DNA from 2 places in the Oceanobacillus iheyensis HTE831 genome. Region 2 is predicted to be linked to the other one. Evidence: predicted binding sites of a transcription regulator. Region 2 holds the regulator's gene; the other holds the start of a gene.

Region 1 (7,836 bases), 1.2 Mb from region 2:
TAATTAATTGCCTGTCTCACTTCTTTTTGATCAACTGGTTCTTTTTGGGTATGGAATCCTACATATCCAAAGTTATTCTCACCACGAGTTAATAATTCAATTCCTTCTTCCCCTTCGAGACCAGCAGCATCATCCGGATTTAAACCATCCATCATATCAATTTCACCTGATTGCAAAGCAATTAGTCGTGCTGAATTATCCGGTATTACTTGGAAAATAACCTGATCTAGTTTAGGAAGCCCTTCAACTCGATAATCTTCAAACTTATCTAATACAATGGAGTCATTCTTACTCCAATTATTAAATTTAAACGGCCCTGTACCCACTGGGTTTTCAGTAATATCTGGACCATATTCCTCTAAGGCAGCAGGAGAAGTTATTGCAAAATAAGACATCGCTAGATTCTGTAAAAAGAATCCTAGTGGTTCTTTTAATACGAATTCCACTTCATGTTCACTAACCGCATTGATTTCGTCTATAACATGTCCTTCATCACCTTCAAAACCGCCAAACATCGTACCGTAAATATTGTAAACAAATCCTTCATCCGTAAAGGCATACTCATGATTTGGATCTGCCCAGCGTTCAAAATTCGTTTTTACAGCTTCAGCATTAAAATCTGTCCCATCATGGAAAGTAACCCCTTCTTCTAAATAGAAAGTGTACGTAAGACCATCTTCTGATATATCCCAATCATGTGCTAAACCTGGTTTTATTTCGAACGATTCTTTATCAAAATCTAGTAAACTTTCGAGAATTTGTCTAGTTACTCTTGAGGATTCTCCATCAGTGGTACTCCCAGGATCTAAACTTTCAGAATCTCCACCTCGTGCAAAAACAAGTACTTGATCCTCAGAAGCGGAAGCATCAGAACCATTATCTTCTGTTCCTGCATCATCATTAGCATCTTCCGGATTTGCTCCACCATCGCCGGAACATGCAGCCATTATCAATAATACAAATGCAAGCATTAACAAAATCAGATATTTCTTTTTCATACTAGTTCCCCCTCTTTTTGTTTTGATAAATATTGCTGTTCATCACTATATAAATGACAAGCAACAACATGATTATCCTCAACTGGTAAAAACTGCGGTAACTCTTGTCTACATATGTCCATTGCCATCGGACATCTTGTATGAAATGGACATCCGCTTGGTGGATCCTGTGGACTTGGAACATCGCCTTCTAAAATAATTCTCTCTCGTTGAACATCTGGATCAGGATCAGGCACTGCTGATAACAATGCTTGCGTGTATGGATGTTTCGCATTATCGTATAACTGATCTTTAGGTGCAATTTCCACCATTTTTCCTAGATACATCACACCAACACGATCACTTATATGCTTTACTACACTTAAATCATGCGCTATGAATATGTATGTTAACTGGAATTCATCGCGAAGTTTTTCCATTAAATTTAACACTTGGGATTGTACGGAAACATCCAAAGCAGATACAGGTTCGTCACATATTATTAGTTTCGGATTATTAGCAAGTGCCCGCGCAATCCCAATACGTTGCCTCTGTCCACCGCTAAATTGATGGGGATAACGTGAGGCATGATAAGGACTAAGCCCCACAACCTCCAATAATTCTTTTATCCTTTTTCTTCTTTCTGCTTTTTTGGCATCCGTATGAATCATTAACGGTTCATTAATGATTTTCTCGACAGTATGTCTTGGATTTAAGGATGCATAGGGGTCTTGAAAAATAATTTGCATATCTTTCCTAAGCAATCTCATTTGCTCAGCGTTCAGTTTGGTAATATCTTTTCCTTGAAAGATTACTTCTCCTTCCGTCGGTTCGATTAACCGTAAAATTGCTTTGCCTGTAGTAGATTTACCGCAACCAGACTCACCGACTATTCCTAAAATCTCCCCAGGGTATACTTCAAAACTTACATCATCAACTGCTTTCACCTCTCCTACAGAGCGTCCCAAAACGCCACCTTTAACAGGAAAGTATTTCTTAAGGCTTCTAACCTCCAAGAGGGGTTGATTGTGTTGAGCCATTAGCTAGAACTCCCCCTTCTATTTCATCTTGAAGAAAACATCTACTTGTTCTGCCTTCACCTATATCATACAAATCTGGGTTTTCTTTAAAGCAACGCTCATATGCAAATTCACACCTAGGAGCAAACCTGCATCCAACTTGTTCAAGATTTGGTTTAGCAACTGTACCTGGTATAGAATAAAGTTGCTGTTCTTTTTCTCGTAAGTTTGGCAGAGAGCGTATAAGTCCTTTCGTATAAGGATGTCTCGGGTCTTTCAACACTTCACGCTTTGTTCCTTGTTCAACAACTTGTCCAGAATACATTACGACTACTCGATCACATATATCAGCTACTACACCTAAATCATGTGTAATTAATAAAATTGCTGTACCTTGCTCATCATTCAAATTCTTCATTAGGTCTAAAATTTGTGCTTGGATCGTTACATCCAACGCTGTTGTAGGTTCATCCGCTATTAATAACTCTGGATTACAAGCCATCGACATAGCAATCATAACTCTTTGTCTCATACCCCCAGAGAGTTGATGGGGATATTCATTAACGATGGATTCAGCTCTTGCTATACCTACTAATTTCAGCATATCTATTGATTTATCAATTGCTTCTTTCTTTTTCATCTTATGATGTAAACGAATCGCTTCACACATTTGATTACCAATCGTAAAAAGTGGATTTAAAGAAGTCATTGGCTCTTGGAATATCATTGATATTTCATTACCACGTATTTTTTTCATTTTTTTCTCTGTTGCCTGTGTTAAATCTTCTCCTTTAAACATGATCTCGCCTTCTACAATCTTTCCTGGAGGGTTAGGTATTAATTTCATAATTGATAGAGATGTTACACTTTTCCCTGAACCTGATTCTCCAACAATCCCAACTACCTCTCCTTTTTTTATTTGCAAACTCACTCGATCGACAGCGGGAACTATCTCCTTCTTTGTCGTAAAGTGAGTACTGAGATTCTTTAATTCAAGAATTACTTCAGACAAAGATTCTCCCCCCCTTTTTTCTATATTGAAAAGAGTTTCTTATAATATACTGAAAATTACCTAAAATTGCAACATAAATATTATTTAGTATGTTACTAATATTTTTACACTGTTTTCATTTTATTTGAAAATCTTATATACTGTATAAGTATTTTAAAGTTAACAGTTTGAGGTGTTCATAATGATTGAGGTATATACAGATGGAGCAACATTAGGGAATCCAGGCATTGGCGGAGCGGGAATCTATATAAAAGATGGCAAACAAAGCTATCAATATTCTATACCGCTTCCTTCTATGTCAAATCATGAAGCAGAATTCCATGCAATCATTCATGGACTACAAGTATGTAAGGAACATTTTCCTAACGAGATATTGTCATTTCGGACAGATTCTAAGGTAGCAGCAGACTTAATTGAAAAAGGCCATACTAAAAATATAGTGTTTCAATCCTTATTGCATACAATAAATCAAGTCTCATCAGAGTTTCCATTCTTCTTTATCAAATGGATTCCTGAAAAGAAGAATTATCATGCGGATAAACTTGCAAAAAAAGCCATTCAGCATCATCCTTAAAATTCGTGCAAACTTAGATTTATTCCATTATAATAACGTAAAGATTGTATGTAGGAGGAACAACATGGGGAAGTTTCCATTAAGAGAACAAAGTATAGTTTTAATAGGTTTTATGGGCGTTGGAAAAACGACGATTGGTAAGACGGTAGCAAAAAAATTATACCGTGATTTTATAGATATTGATGAAGAAATCGAAAAAAGATTCAAGATGCCAACTAAAGATATTTTTCGATTATATGGAGAAAAAACATTTCGCAATGCGGAAAAAGATATTATATCTGAAATATGCCAACAACGATTAAAAGTTGTTTCTTTAGGTGGAGGAGCATTTTTACAAAAGGAAATACAAGAAATTTGTTTAAACTCTAGTATTATATTTTATCTCGATTTGTCTTGGGATCGTTGGAAAGACCGTATCGAACTTTTAATGGAAAGTCGACCAGTACTTCAAGGCAAGACTATGAAGGAAATGAAACAATTATATGAAGACAGAAAGCCAATATATGAGCAACATCATTCTAGAGTAGATACAGATTATCATGAGATAGAAGAAGTTGCCGATTATATCGCCGAATCACTAAAATTAGCATGGGATATATATGAACCTACTTCATGAGAAAGCTTACCTATTCTGGTTAATTACTTTAGTTATAGCCATCATAGTACCAATATTTATATGGACTAAAACAAAGCAAGCATCAAAAGAAAAAGTCAACTTCATTTTTTTAATCCAATTTACCTTCGTTATGTTTATCGGTTTGATTACTGTCCTTATCATTTCTGAAGCATTTATATTTTCGATAATCCCATTTATTTTCTTAATCATAGGGATTATCATGATTTTTATTGCAGAAATAAGATGCAATAATTTTAACAATACTTCCTTTATATCAATAAACCTATAATCATTTGATTTTGCATAACTATATAAAAAAGACAAGGGAAAAAATCTATCCCTTGTCTTTTTTATGTTTAACTGACGCGCCCGGAGGGATTCGAACCCCCGGCAAACCTGGTACCGGAAACCAGTGCTCTATCCAACTGAGCTACGGGCGCATATTTAAATTTTTGAAGACACATCCACTATTATACAAGCGTTCGTACAGAGAAACAAGGATTTTTTAATGCTTTTATTAAAAAAGGAATACGTTTATAATTAATGAAATGGGGAATCATGGAAAAGGTAAATGATTCGTTAAACTTTTTGTTTGACCTTTATTGACCAATAAGCTATGATAAATGTATACACATTCCATGGAAGAACTATTTCAATTGGAAATTAAAGGAGGATGTATGATGAATTTAGTACCTACAGTTATTGAACAAACTAACCGTGGAGAGCGCGCATATGATATTTACTCTCGTTTACTTAAAGATCGTATTATCTTATTAGGAAGCGGAATTGATGATAATGTGTCCAATTCCATTGTAGCACAGCTACTTTTCTTAGAAGCTGAAGACCCAGATAAAGATATCTCCTTATACATTAATTCACCTGGTGGTTCGATCACAGCTGGGATGGCGATTTATGATACGATGAATTTCATTAAGCCAAACGTATCTACTATTTGTATCGGTATGGCAGCATCTATGGGTGCTTTCCTACTTACAGCTGGTGAAAAAGGCAAACGATTTGCTTTACCAAATAGTGAAATCATGATTCACCAACCTTTAGGTGGTACGCAAGGTCAAGCTACAGATATTGAAATTCATGCAAAACGTATTATTGATATTAAACGTCGTATGAATGAAATCATGGCTGAGAAAACAGGTCAACCTATTGAAGTTATTGAACGTGATACAGAACGTGATAATTTCATGACTGCTGATCAGTCTGTGGAATACGGCTTAATTGATAAAATTCTAGAACGTAAATAGTCATTAAAAATGTTGAGCTTACTCTAGCTCAACATTTTTTGTGTCTTTTAAGATTAATATCCTTCGCAACCTACCACGATTGTATCGTTGAAGAACAATAATAGGGAAATTAAAAAGGCAAGCATATAAAACCATTATCCACCCTGCCCAAATTGGGTTCCACAGAAAAAATAAAAAAGCAGGTGGTATACATAACCAATGGGTTAATTCCGCTCTTCGTGTTTCCATTTCGAATTTTTTTAAATACTCTATGGAAACTTCATTCAACTTCTTTTTTTTAAATCCCTTTTTAAATAAAGATGCACCATCTGGAATAATATATTTCCAGCGATGTACATGGAGCTTTCGTTTCCAGAAACCTCCTTGCATTTCCCAAGACCGTAATTTATAAAGTCTTCCTTTACTGTAAAAAGTCTTCTCTGGAAGTAATAATGTAAACAAAGAAACTCCTAAATGAATTAAAGTCCATGCCATAATATCAAGAACTAGTATGAGCCAATTACTTAATTCAACAATAGGCATTATGAGCGCTCCTATACATCAATATCTCTTCCCTTCCATTTCACCGATTTCTTCACTTTCGTCAAATAAAGAGAACGAATAAATACTATTGTAAAAAATAAAAATAACACTGGGTAGAAAAGGAAATGAGGGAAAAACGGAAAATTTCCAACTCTTCTTGCCAAAACATAACATTGAACTGCATAAATACTATATAATATAAAACTTATGATTATCCAATTACTATTACTAAGCATAGGAGAAATAATTAATAATAGTGATGCAACAAATGCCCCTGATATCCACATACTAATTAACGTCATTACTAAAGGATGCGTAGATTCGGAAGCAGTTGCGAAACTTTTAGTCCACCCTTCGACTAACTGTTTTATTCCATTTGGATACATTCGAAAATGAATGGTTTGCTTTCCTAGGTAACAATGTATGGGTAACCCTTTCTCCTCTATTGCTTTTGCAAGTCCAAAATTATCCATTACTGAGTCACAATACTTAAAATGTCCTCCAGAATTAAAATAATCCTCCTTAGAGCAAATAATAGTTGGCCCAAAAGCTCCAGCAGGTTTAAGTTTACTTTTAATAGGAGTAAATACGTTCATACCTGTGACTACAATGATATTAAAAACTACAGAAAAGCTTTCATACCACTTCTTCACAATATGATAAGGTTCAATGGAGAGGATTCCGCTGCTGCCTTTTTCTTCAAAATGATTAACGATTGTTTCCAATGAATCAGGCTTATATAATTCTGTGTCTGCATCTAAAAACAATAAATATTCGCCATTCGCTTGATTTGCACCTTTCCAACAAGCAGAAGATTTACCTACCCACCCTTTATTTAGTTCATTTTTTATTACTCTATAACCAAAACTTCTTACAATTTCTGCTGTATTGTCTGTTGATCCATCATCAACAACTAGAACTTCTAATTTTTTATATGTCTGTATGTTTATAGAATCTAGTAATCGACCGATTTGTCTCCCTTCATTTCTAGCAGGTATAATCACCGATAACATTTTCAGGTGATCGACTTCTCTATTTAAATACAATTTTTTATTTCTAAAAAACATACACCAACCACTAACAATACTAATTATGATTAGAGCAACGGATACATTTAGAATAATTGACATATTTACCATCTTTTCCCCCTTAACATTAACTAAATATCTGATGAATTTTTTCACTCACCTGCTGCCCGCTTAATACTACCATAGGCATACCACCACCTGGATTTACACTACCACCAACAAAAAACAAATTATCGTATTTACTACTTTGCTTTGGATGTTTGAAGCCTCGATTGATTTTTTTATTCGACAAAGTACCATAAATAGAACCCTTATAGGAATAATACGTACTTTGAATATCATTTGGCGTCCACATATCCTCCGTTACGATACTTTCTCTTAATCCATGCATCCCCATATTTTCTAGTTTTATTAGAACTTGTTCTCTAAACTGTTTATAATCATCGTCTGAGAATGGTTTATCCTGAATATACGGTATATGAGGTAGGATTTTAATATTTTCATACCCCGGTCCCGGCACTTGATTTGGATCTGTCTTATTTGTATTCACTAAATAAATAGTAGGGTCATCCGGTAATTGATGCTTGTGAAATACTTGATTCATCTGCTCTTTTAAATTATGTGAAAAGAAAAAGTTATGATGCGACAATTGAGGGTAGGAATTCTTAACCCCTAAATGTAATACTAATCCAGAACTAGAAGGTTCATATTTTTTTGTTAATTTTTTAATGTAAGAGGATTTCTCCATTAATAATTTCTCATATGTTGGAATTACCTCCATATTAGAAATAAATATATCTCCTTTAATTTCAGAATCATCTGCTAA
Region 2 (7,836 bases):
ATCTGTTAATGATAGGTGAAGGTCTTGTTCTTTTAGTCGTTTTTGTAATTGTTGTACCATCAATGTCACAATATCTTTCATATGCTCTTTTTCTAAAGAATGGAAGACAATTGTTTCATCAATACGATTTAAAAACTCTGGACGGAAAGCTTTCTTCAATTCTTCGATCACTTTTGATTTCATATCTTTATAGTCTTTTTCCTCATTATCTAAAGCGAAACCAACATATTTATTACGTTTTAATTCGCTTGCCCCAACATTGGACGTCATGATGATAACTGTATTACGGAAATCAACCACTCTTCCTTTTGAATCAGTTAAGCGACCATCTTCTAGCACTTGTAAAAGAATATTAAATACTTCTGGATGTGCTTTTTCCACCTCATCTAATAGAACAACAGAGTAAGGCTTACGACGAACTTTTTCAGTTAATTGTCCACCTTCGTCGTATCCAACATATCCTGGTGGTGAACCAACCAAGCGTGAAGTTGCATGTCTCTCCATATACTCAGACATATCAATACGGATCATCGCATCTTCATCTGCAAACATTACTTCTGCTAACGCACGAGCAAGTTCCGTTTTACCTACACCCGTTGGTCCTAAGAAAATAAACGAACCAATTGGACGTTTTGGATCTTTTAAACCTGCACGAGCACGTCGTATTGCTTTAGCAACTGCATTAACCGCTTCCGACTGCCCGATAACGCGGTCATGAAGGATTTTTTCCATATTTAGAAGTCGATCAGTTTCATCTTTTGTTAATTTAGAAACAGGTACTCCCGTCCATGTAGACACAACTGCAGCAATATCTTCCATGGTAACTTCTGAATCTGTTTGCCCTTGTTTTTCTTTCCATTGATTTTTCGTTGTTTCTAATTCTTCGCGGAAACGTTGCTCCGAATCTCGTAAAGATGCAGCTTTTTCAAATTCTTGGCTTTGTACCGCCGCGTCTTTTTCTTTACGAACTTCATCTAGTTTCTGTTCCAACTCTTTTAAGTTTGGTGGAACAGTATAAGAGCGTAACCTTACTTTTGATCCTGCTTCGTCGATTAAGTCAATCGCTTTATCTGGCAAGAATCGATCGGTAATATAACGATCAGATAGTGAAGCTGCTGCTTCGATCGCTTCGTCAGTAATGGTTACACGGTGATGCGCTTCATAACGATCACGTAATCCATTTAGAATTTGAATGGTTTCTTCCAATGTTGGTTCATCTACTTGAATTGGTTGGAAACGTCGTTCTAATGCAGCGTCTTTTTCAATATATTTCCGATATTCATCAAGTGTAGTTGCACCAATACATTGTAATTCTCCACGTGCAAGAGATGGTTTGAGGATGTTTGAAGCATCAATAGCCCCTTCTGCTCCTCCAGCTCCGATAAGCGTGTGTAACTCATCAATGAATAGAATAATATTACCTGCCTGGCGAATTTCTTCCATTACTTTCTTCAAGCGGTCTTCGAATTCACCACGATATTTTGTACCGGCAACAACTGTCCCCATGTCTAATGTCATTACTCGTTTATCACGTAAGGTTTCTGGAACTTCATTGTCTATAATTTGTTGTGCAAGTCCTTCGGCGACAGCCGTTTTACCTACACCAGGTTCCCCTATCAAAACAGGATTGTTCTTTGTACGACGGCTAAGCACTTGAATCACTCGTTCAATTTCTTTAGAGCGACCAATTACTGGGTCAATTTTGCCCTCTTTGGCACTAACTGTTAAATCTCGAGCTAATGAATCCAATGTTGGTGTGCTTGCATTTGACTGTTGTCCTGAACGCCCTTGACGACCAGCTTGTGATTCATTGCTACCTAGTAGTTGGAGAACTTGTTGTCTTGCTTTATTAAGACTTACACCTAGATTATTAAGTACTCTAGCAGCTACTCCTTCTCCTTCTCTAATCAATCCAAGTAGAATATGCTCTGTACCTACATAAGAGTGACCTAGTTTTCGTGCTTCATCTTGAGAAAGTTCAACTACTTTTTTGGCACGAGGTGTATAGTGAATCGATTGTGTAGGTTGTTTTCCTACTCCGATTAATTTCTCTACTTCTTCTTGTATTTTGGATACTTCTAGACCTAGAGATTGTAGAGCTTTTGCTGCAATTCCTTCTCCTTCTCGTACAAGTCCTAGCAAAATGTGTTCTGTACCAATGTTATTATGTCCTAAACGTACTGCTTCTTCCTGTGATAGTGCGAGTACTTTTTGTGCTCTTTCTGTAAAGCGTCCAAACATCATAAGGATTTTCCTCCTATTATTCTGAGATTTAATCGATATCGGTAGGTCGAATATCGGCTATATATTTAAATGTGATTATACGTAGAAACAAAAGCCTTCTAACTTATTCCTTGTATTCATTATCTCTAAACATTTATACATACGTTACTCTTCTAGCTTCAATCTCTCTCGAATCACCGATGCACGTAAAACATCTCGCTCATCTGGCCGTAGAGATCGATTCGCATAATGTTGTAAGAAACCTGGTTGCGTTAGAACCATTAATTCATTCAGAATGTTACCAGAAGTGTTGTCTATCAATCCCAGGTCAATTCCAAGTCGAACATCCGAAATACACTTAGATGCTTCTTTAGAGTCAATAATACGGCTATATGCTAGTGTCCCGTACGATCGGAAAATACGATCCTCTAACTTTTTCCCTGTTCTTTCTAGTATATGATTACGTGCCATTCGTTCATGCTCAATAAGTTGATGAACGACACTTTCTAGATCATCTACAATATCTTGTTCGGATTTACCTAAGGTGATTTGGTTAGAAACTTGAAATATATTTCCGAGCGCTTCGCTTCCCTCTCCATATATACCTCTAACGACTAACCCAAATTGACTTATTGCAGGGATTAGACGATTAATCTGTTTGGTAAGAACCAATGCAGGCAAGTGCATCATTACGGAAGCTCTCATTCCTGTTCCAACATTCGTTGGACAACTTGTTAAATACCCTTTTGTCTCATCAAATGCATAATCCACTTTTTCTTCTAACCAATCATCTAATGCGAATGATTGCTCTAAAGCTGTTTTTAATTGAAGACCTGGATAATATACTTGTATGCGAAGATGGTCTTCCTCATTAACCATTATAGAGACTTGCTCATTTTCCGAAATTAATGTAGCAGCAAAATCGGAATGTTTTATTAAATGTGGACTTATTAAATGTTTTTCTACTAGCACACTTTTTTCAACTGGTGATAAATCTGTCAAAGGAACATACTGCAAATCTTTATACGTTTGAAAAGATTTATTTGCATATTCATCTCGAATAAATTCTTGAATCTCAACTAATTTTTCTTCCTTAGCTAATATAGGATAAGTTTGGTTGGCAAAATTTCTTGCAAGTCTTATCCGACTACTCATTACGATGTCTTTATCAGGACCTTCTTCGCGCATCCAAGGGCTAATTGCTTGATCAATAAATTTATCTAATGTCATTGATCATCACCCTCTTTCGAATCATCTTCCTGAGAAGCTTTTGCTTGCAAAGCCTTAATCTTATCTCTATATTCAGCCGCTTTTTCAAACTCTTCATCATCAATAAACTTTTTTAATTCTTGTTTATACATTTCAATCTGTCGTCTAGTTTTTAAGTTTGTTCCTGTACGTTTAGGAATCTTTCCGTTATGCTTAGTATTTCCCGCATGAACCCTGCGAAATATTGGTTCAACTTTTTGTGCAAATGAAGAATAACAATTAGCACAACCGAATTTTCCTATTTTTTTAAACTCAGAAAAAGTCATGCCACATGAAGAGCATGTCACTTCTTTTAACTGTTTCGTTTGATTGGCACTTGTTGAATTCATATTTAATGTCTCTACATTAAATAATCCAGTGAGTAAGTCATGCAGGGAATACCCTTCTTCAGGAAATGTAACATAACCTTTTTTCTTTGCACACGTCTCACACAGACTTAACTTTCTTTCCTCTCCATTAATTACATGTTTAAAGTGAAGTGTCGCTGGGTTTTCATGACATTCTTGGCATTCCAAAATCCATTCCCCCTTACATGAATTATTTATTCAAATATTTAAGTGTTGTTAACATAGAGATTAAAATTCGAGCACGAATTTCATCTCTAATTGGTAATTGAAACGCAAGTGTCGTTCTATCAATTGCTGAAACCATCAGTTTAGCTTCTCGTTCAGTAACTAAATCCTCTTCCAGTAATCTTTCCAAAATATCAATTGCTGATCGCTGTGGGATAGAGTCACCAATTAATTGTATAATCTCATCAATTAATACAGACTGACTTTGATGCTGAATTCGCATTATCCGAATATATCCACCGCCACCACGTTTACTCTCAACAATATATCCTTTCTCTATTGTAAATCTTGTATTAATTACATAATTAATTTGAGATGGTACACATTGAAATTGATCCGCAATCTCACTTCGTTTAATTTCAATAACATCTTTTCCTTGTGATTGTAAAACTTTCTTTAAATACTGCTCGATTATGTCAGATATATTGCTCATAATTTGCACCTCATATCTTATAAAGATGTAAATTTGTTTTTGACTTTGACTATCTTTGACTATATTTTTATTATACGCTAATTAAATAAACTTGCAAATAGATTACATATCTTATTTTAGACAAATAATACTAAAATCAAAACAAAAACCTTATATCGTAAAAGACCTTTTTTAAAGAATCTCTTACGATATAAGGTTAATTTAGTTTAGATACATTTTGGACAGAGTCCATATTGGATATTTCATCGAATACATTCATCAATTCGTTATTTTTTCTTATATTGGTCCAAACATGTATTTTTCTTTGTCCACCTTCAAGTGTTTGAATCTCAACCCGTTTCACGGTAAAATGATATTTTTCAATTACTTCTACAGCTCTAGATAGATGAAATCCATCAGAAGCAATGATTTCTAAGAAGTTGCTAGACTTATACTTTGGAAAAAGATTTTCTATTTGATTTAGGAAAATTAAACTCACAAGAATAATAAGGGTAGCTACAATAGCGACACTATACATACCTGCACCAATTACCAAACCAATACCTGCTACAGTCCAAATAGATGCTGCTGTAGTAAGGCCTCGTATTGTACCTCCATATACTATAATAGTTCCAGCCCCTAGAAAACCTATTCCACTAATGACATAAGAAGGAATACGTGCTGGGTCAAATTGAACATTATCATGCATTTCCATAAAACTCAAAAATCCAAAAAGTGATAAAATCATCATTAGACAAGATCCAACACCCACTAATATATGTGTTCGAAAACCTGCTGAATGATTATTAATTTCACGTTCAAAACCAATTAACCCAGATAATATTAATGCAATGAATAATCTACCAGCAATAACTAAAAAATCTTCTCCTACTAAATATTCCACTAAGGAAGTCATGCATTTTCCTCCCCTCTTTATTTGTTAACCAACTATATAATTATGCTTTTATTTTATATCGTATGAATATCTAGTTATAACAAAAAGAGTTAAGCAAATAATGCTTAACTCTTTTTCGTTGCCTGGCGGCGTCCTACTCTTGCAGGGGCAAAGCCCCAACTACCATCGGCGCTGAAGAGCTTAACTTCTGTGTTCGGCATGGGAACAGGTGTGGCCTCTTCGCTATCGCTACCAGACTTTCGTATAATATGTAGTCCAAAAAAATAAGGACAAGTTATATTATATGCATTTCTTAGACAAAATGCAACACTTTTTTAGGATTGTACCCTAAAAACTAAATAAGAGTAACGTGACATCAATATAAGAACTTAGATAAGTCCTCGATCAATTAGTATCCGTCAGCTGCACGTGTCGCCACGCTTCCACCTCGGACCTATCAACCTCATCGTCTCTGAGGGATCTTACTCACTCGAAGTGATGGGAAGTTTCATCTTGAGGGGGGCTTCATGCTTAGATGCTTTCAGCACTTATCCTTACCACACGTAGCTACCCAGCCATGCTCCTGGCGGAACAACTGGTACACCAGCGGTGTGTCCATCCCGGTCCTCTCGTACTAAGGACAGCTCCTCTCAAACTTCCAACGCCCACGACGGATAGGGACCGAACTGTCTCACGACGTTCTGAACCCAGCTCGCGTACCGCTTTAATGGGCGAACAGCCCAACCCTTGGGACCGACTACAGCCCCAGGATGCGATGAGCCGACATCGAGGTGCCAAACCTCCCCGTCGATGTGAACTCTTGGGGGAGATAAGCCTGTTATCCCCGGGGTAGCTTTTATCCGTTGAGCGATGGCCCTTCCATGCGGAACCACCGGATCACTAAGCCCGACTTTCGTCCCTGCTCGACTTGTAGGTCTCGCAGTCAAGCTCCCTTCTGCCTTTACACTCTACGAATGATTTCCAACCATTCTGAGGGAACCTTTGGGCGCCTCCGTTACTCTTTGGGAGGCGACCGCCCCAGTCAAACTGCCCGCCTGACACTGTCTCCGAACCGGATCACGGTCCTGGGTTAGAATGTTCATACAGCGAGGGTGGTATCCCACGGGTGCCTCCACGTAAGCTAGCGCTCACGCTTCAAAGGCTCCCACCTATCCTGTACAAGCTGCACAAACATTCAATATCAGGCTACAGTAAAGCTCCACGGGGTCTTTCCGTCCTGTCGCGGGTAATGCGCATCTTCACGCATAGTATAATTTCACCGGGTCTCTCGTTGAGACAGTGCCCAAGTCGTTGCACCTTTCGTGCGGGTCGGAACTTACCCGACAAGGAATTTCGCTACCTTAGGACCGTTATAGTTACGGCCGCCGTTTACTGGGGCTTCGGTTCAAAGCTTCGCTCCGAAGAGCTAACTCGTCCCCTTAACCTTCCAGCACCGGGCAGGTGTCAGCCCCTATACTTCGCCTTTCGGCTTCGCAGAGACCTGTGTTTTTGCTAAACAGTCGCTTGGGCCTATTCACTGCGGCTCCTCCTATGAAGGAGCACCCCTTCTCCCGAAGTTACGGGGTCATTTTGCCGAGTTCCTTAACGAGAGTTCTCCCGCTCACCTTAGGATTCTCTCCTCGCCTACCTGTGTCGGTTTGCGGTACGGGCACCTATGATCTAACTAGAGGCTTTTCTTGGCAGTGTGAAATCCGGAACTTCGGTACTCAATTTCCCTCCCCATCACAGCTTGAAATTGCCAGACGGATTTGCCTATCTGACTTTCTCACTGCTTGGGCGCACACGTCCATCGGTGCGCATTCCTTATCCTACTGCGTCCCCCCATCGCTCAAACAATCATGAGGTGGTACAGGAATATCTACCTGTTGTCCATCGCCTACGCCTATCGGCCTCGGCTTAGGTCCCGACTAACCCTGAGAGGACGAGCCTTCCTCAGGAAACCTTAGGCATTCGGTGAAAGAGATTCTCACTCTTTTTTCGCTACTCATACCGGCATTCTCACTTCTAAGCGCTCCACCAGTCCTCACGGTCTGACTTCGCAGCACTTAGAACGCTCTCCTACCATTGTTCGTAAGAACAATCCGCAGCTTCGGTGATACGTTTAGCCCCGGTACATTTTCGGCGCAGAGTCACTCGACCAGTGAGCTATTACGCACTCTTTAAATGGTGGCTGCTTCTAAGCCAACATCCTGGTTGTCTGGGCAACTCCACATCCTTTTCCACTTAACGTATACTTTGGGACCTTAGCTGGCGGTCTGGGCTGTTTCCCTTTCGACTATGAACCTTATCACCCATAGTCTGACTCCCAAGTTTAAGTAACTGGCATTCGGAGTTTGACTGAATTCGGTAACCCGGTAGGGGCCCCTAGTCCAATCAGTGCTCTACCTCCAGTACTCATCATCTTGAGGCTAGCCCTAAAGCTATTTCGGAGAGAACCAGCTATC

What was found. The regulator CtsR, encoded in region 2, represses protease genes until heat stress. The targets are predictions, from matches to a motif close to ATGGTCAATAAAGGTCAAACA.
Region 1: clpP (ATP-dependent Clp endopeptidase proteolytic subunit ClpP) is a predicted target of CtsR. The motif match lies at 4,788-4,808, and genes of this name have one in related genera.

What each region holds. Positions count from the first base shown of each region.
Region 1 is NC_004193.1:2,508,544-2,516,379, forward strand. It holds gene OB_RS12580 (ABC transporter substrate-binding protein) at 1-998, opposite strand, end outside; gene OB_RS12585 (ABC transporter ATP-binding protein) at 995-2,017, opposite strand; gene OB_RS12590 (ABC transporter ATP-binding protein) at 1,983-3,008, opposite strand; gene OB_RS12595 (reverse transcriptase-like protein) at 3,190-3,582, shown strand; gene OB_RS12600 (shikimate kinase) at 3,647-4,198, shown strand; tRNA gene OB_RS12610 (tRNA-Arg) at 4,563-4,638, opposite strand; gene clpP (ATP-dependent Clp endopeptidase proteolytic subunit ClpP) at 4,879-5,460, shown strand; gene OB_RS12620 (hypothetical protein) at 5,479-5,982, opposite strand; gene OB_RS12625 (glycosyltransferase) at 5,994-7,121, opposite strand; gene OB_RS12630 (phytoene desaturase family protein) at 7,138-7,836, opposite strand, start outside.
Region 2 is NC_004193.1:106,100-113,935, reverse strand. It holds gene clpC (ATP-dependent protease ATP-binding subunit ClpC) at 1-2,244, opposite strand, end outside; gene OB_RS00620 (protein arginine kinase) at 2,389-3,453, opposite strand; gene OB_RS00615 (UvrB/UvrC motif-containing protein) at 3,450-4,007, opposite strand; gene OB_RS00610 (CtsR family transcriptional regulator) at 4,030-4,497, opposite strand; gene OB_RS00605 (MgtC/SapB family protein) at 4,694-5,392, opposite strand; rRNA gene rrf (5S ribosomal RNA) at 5,513-5,628, opposite strand; rRNA gene OB_RS00595 (23S ribosomal RNA) at 5,761-7,836, opposite strand, start outside.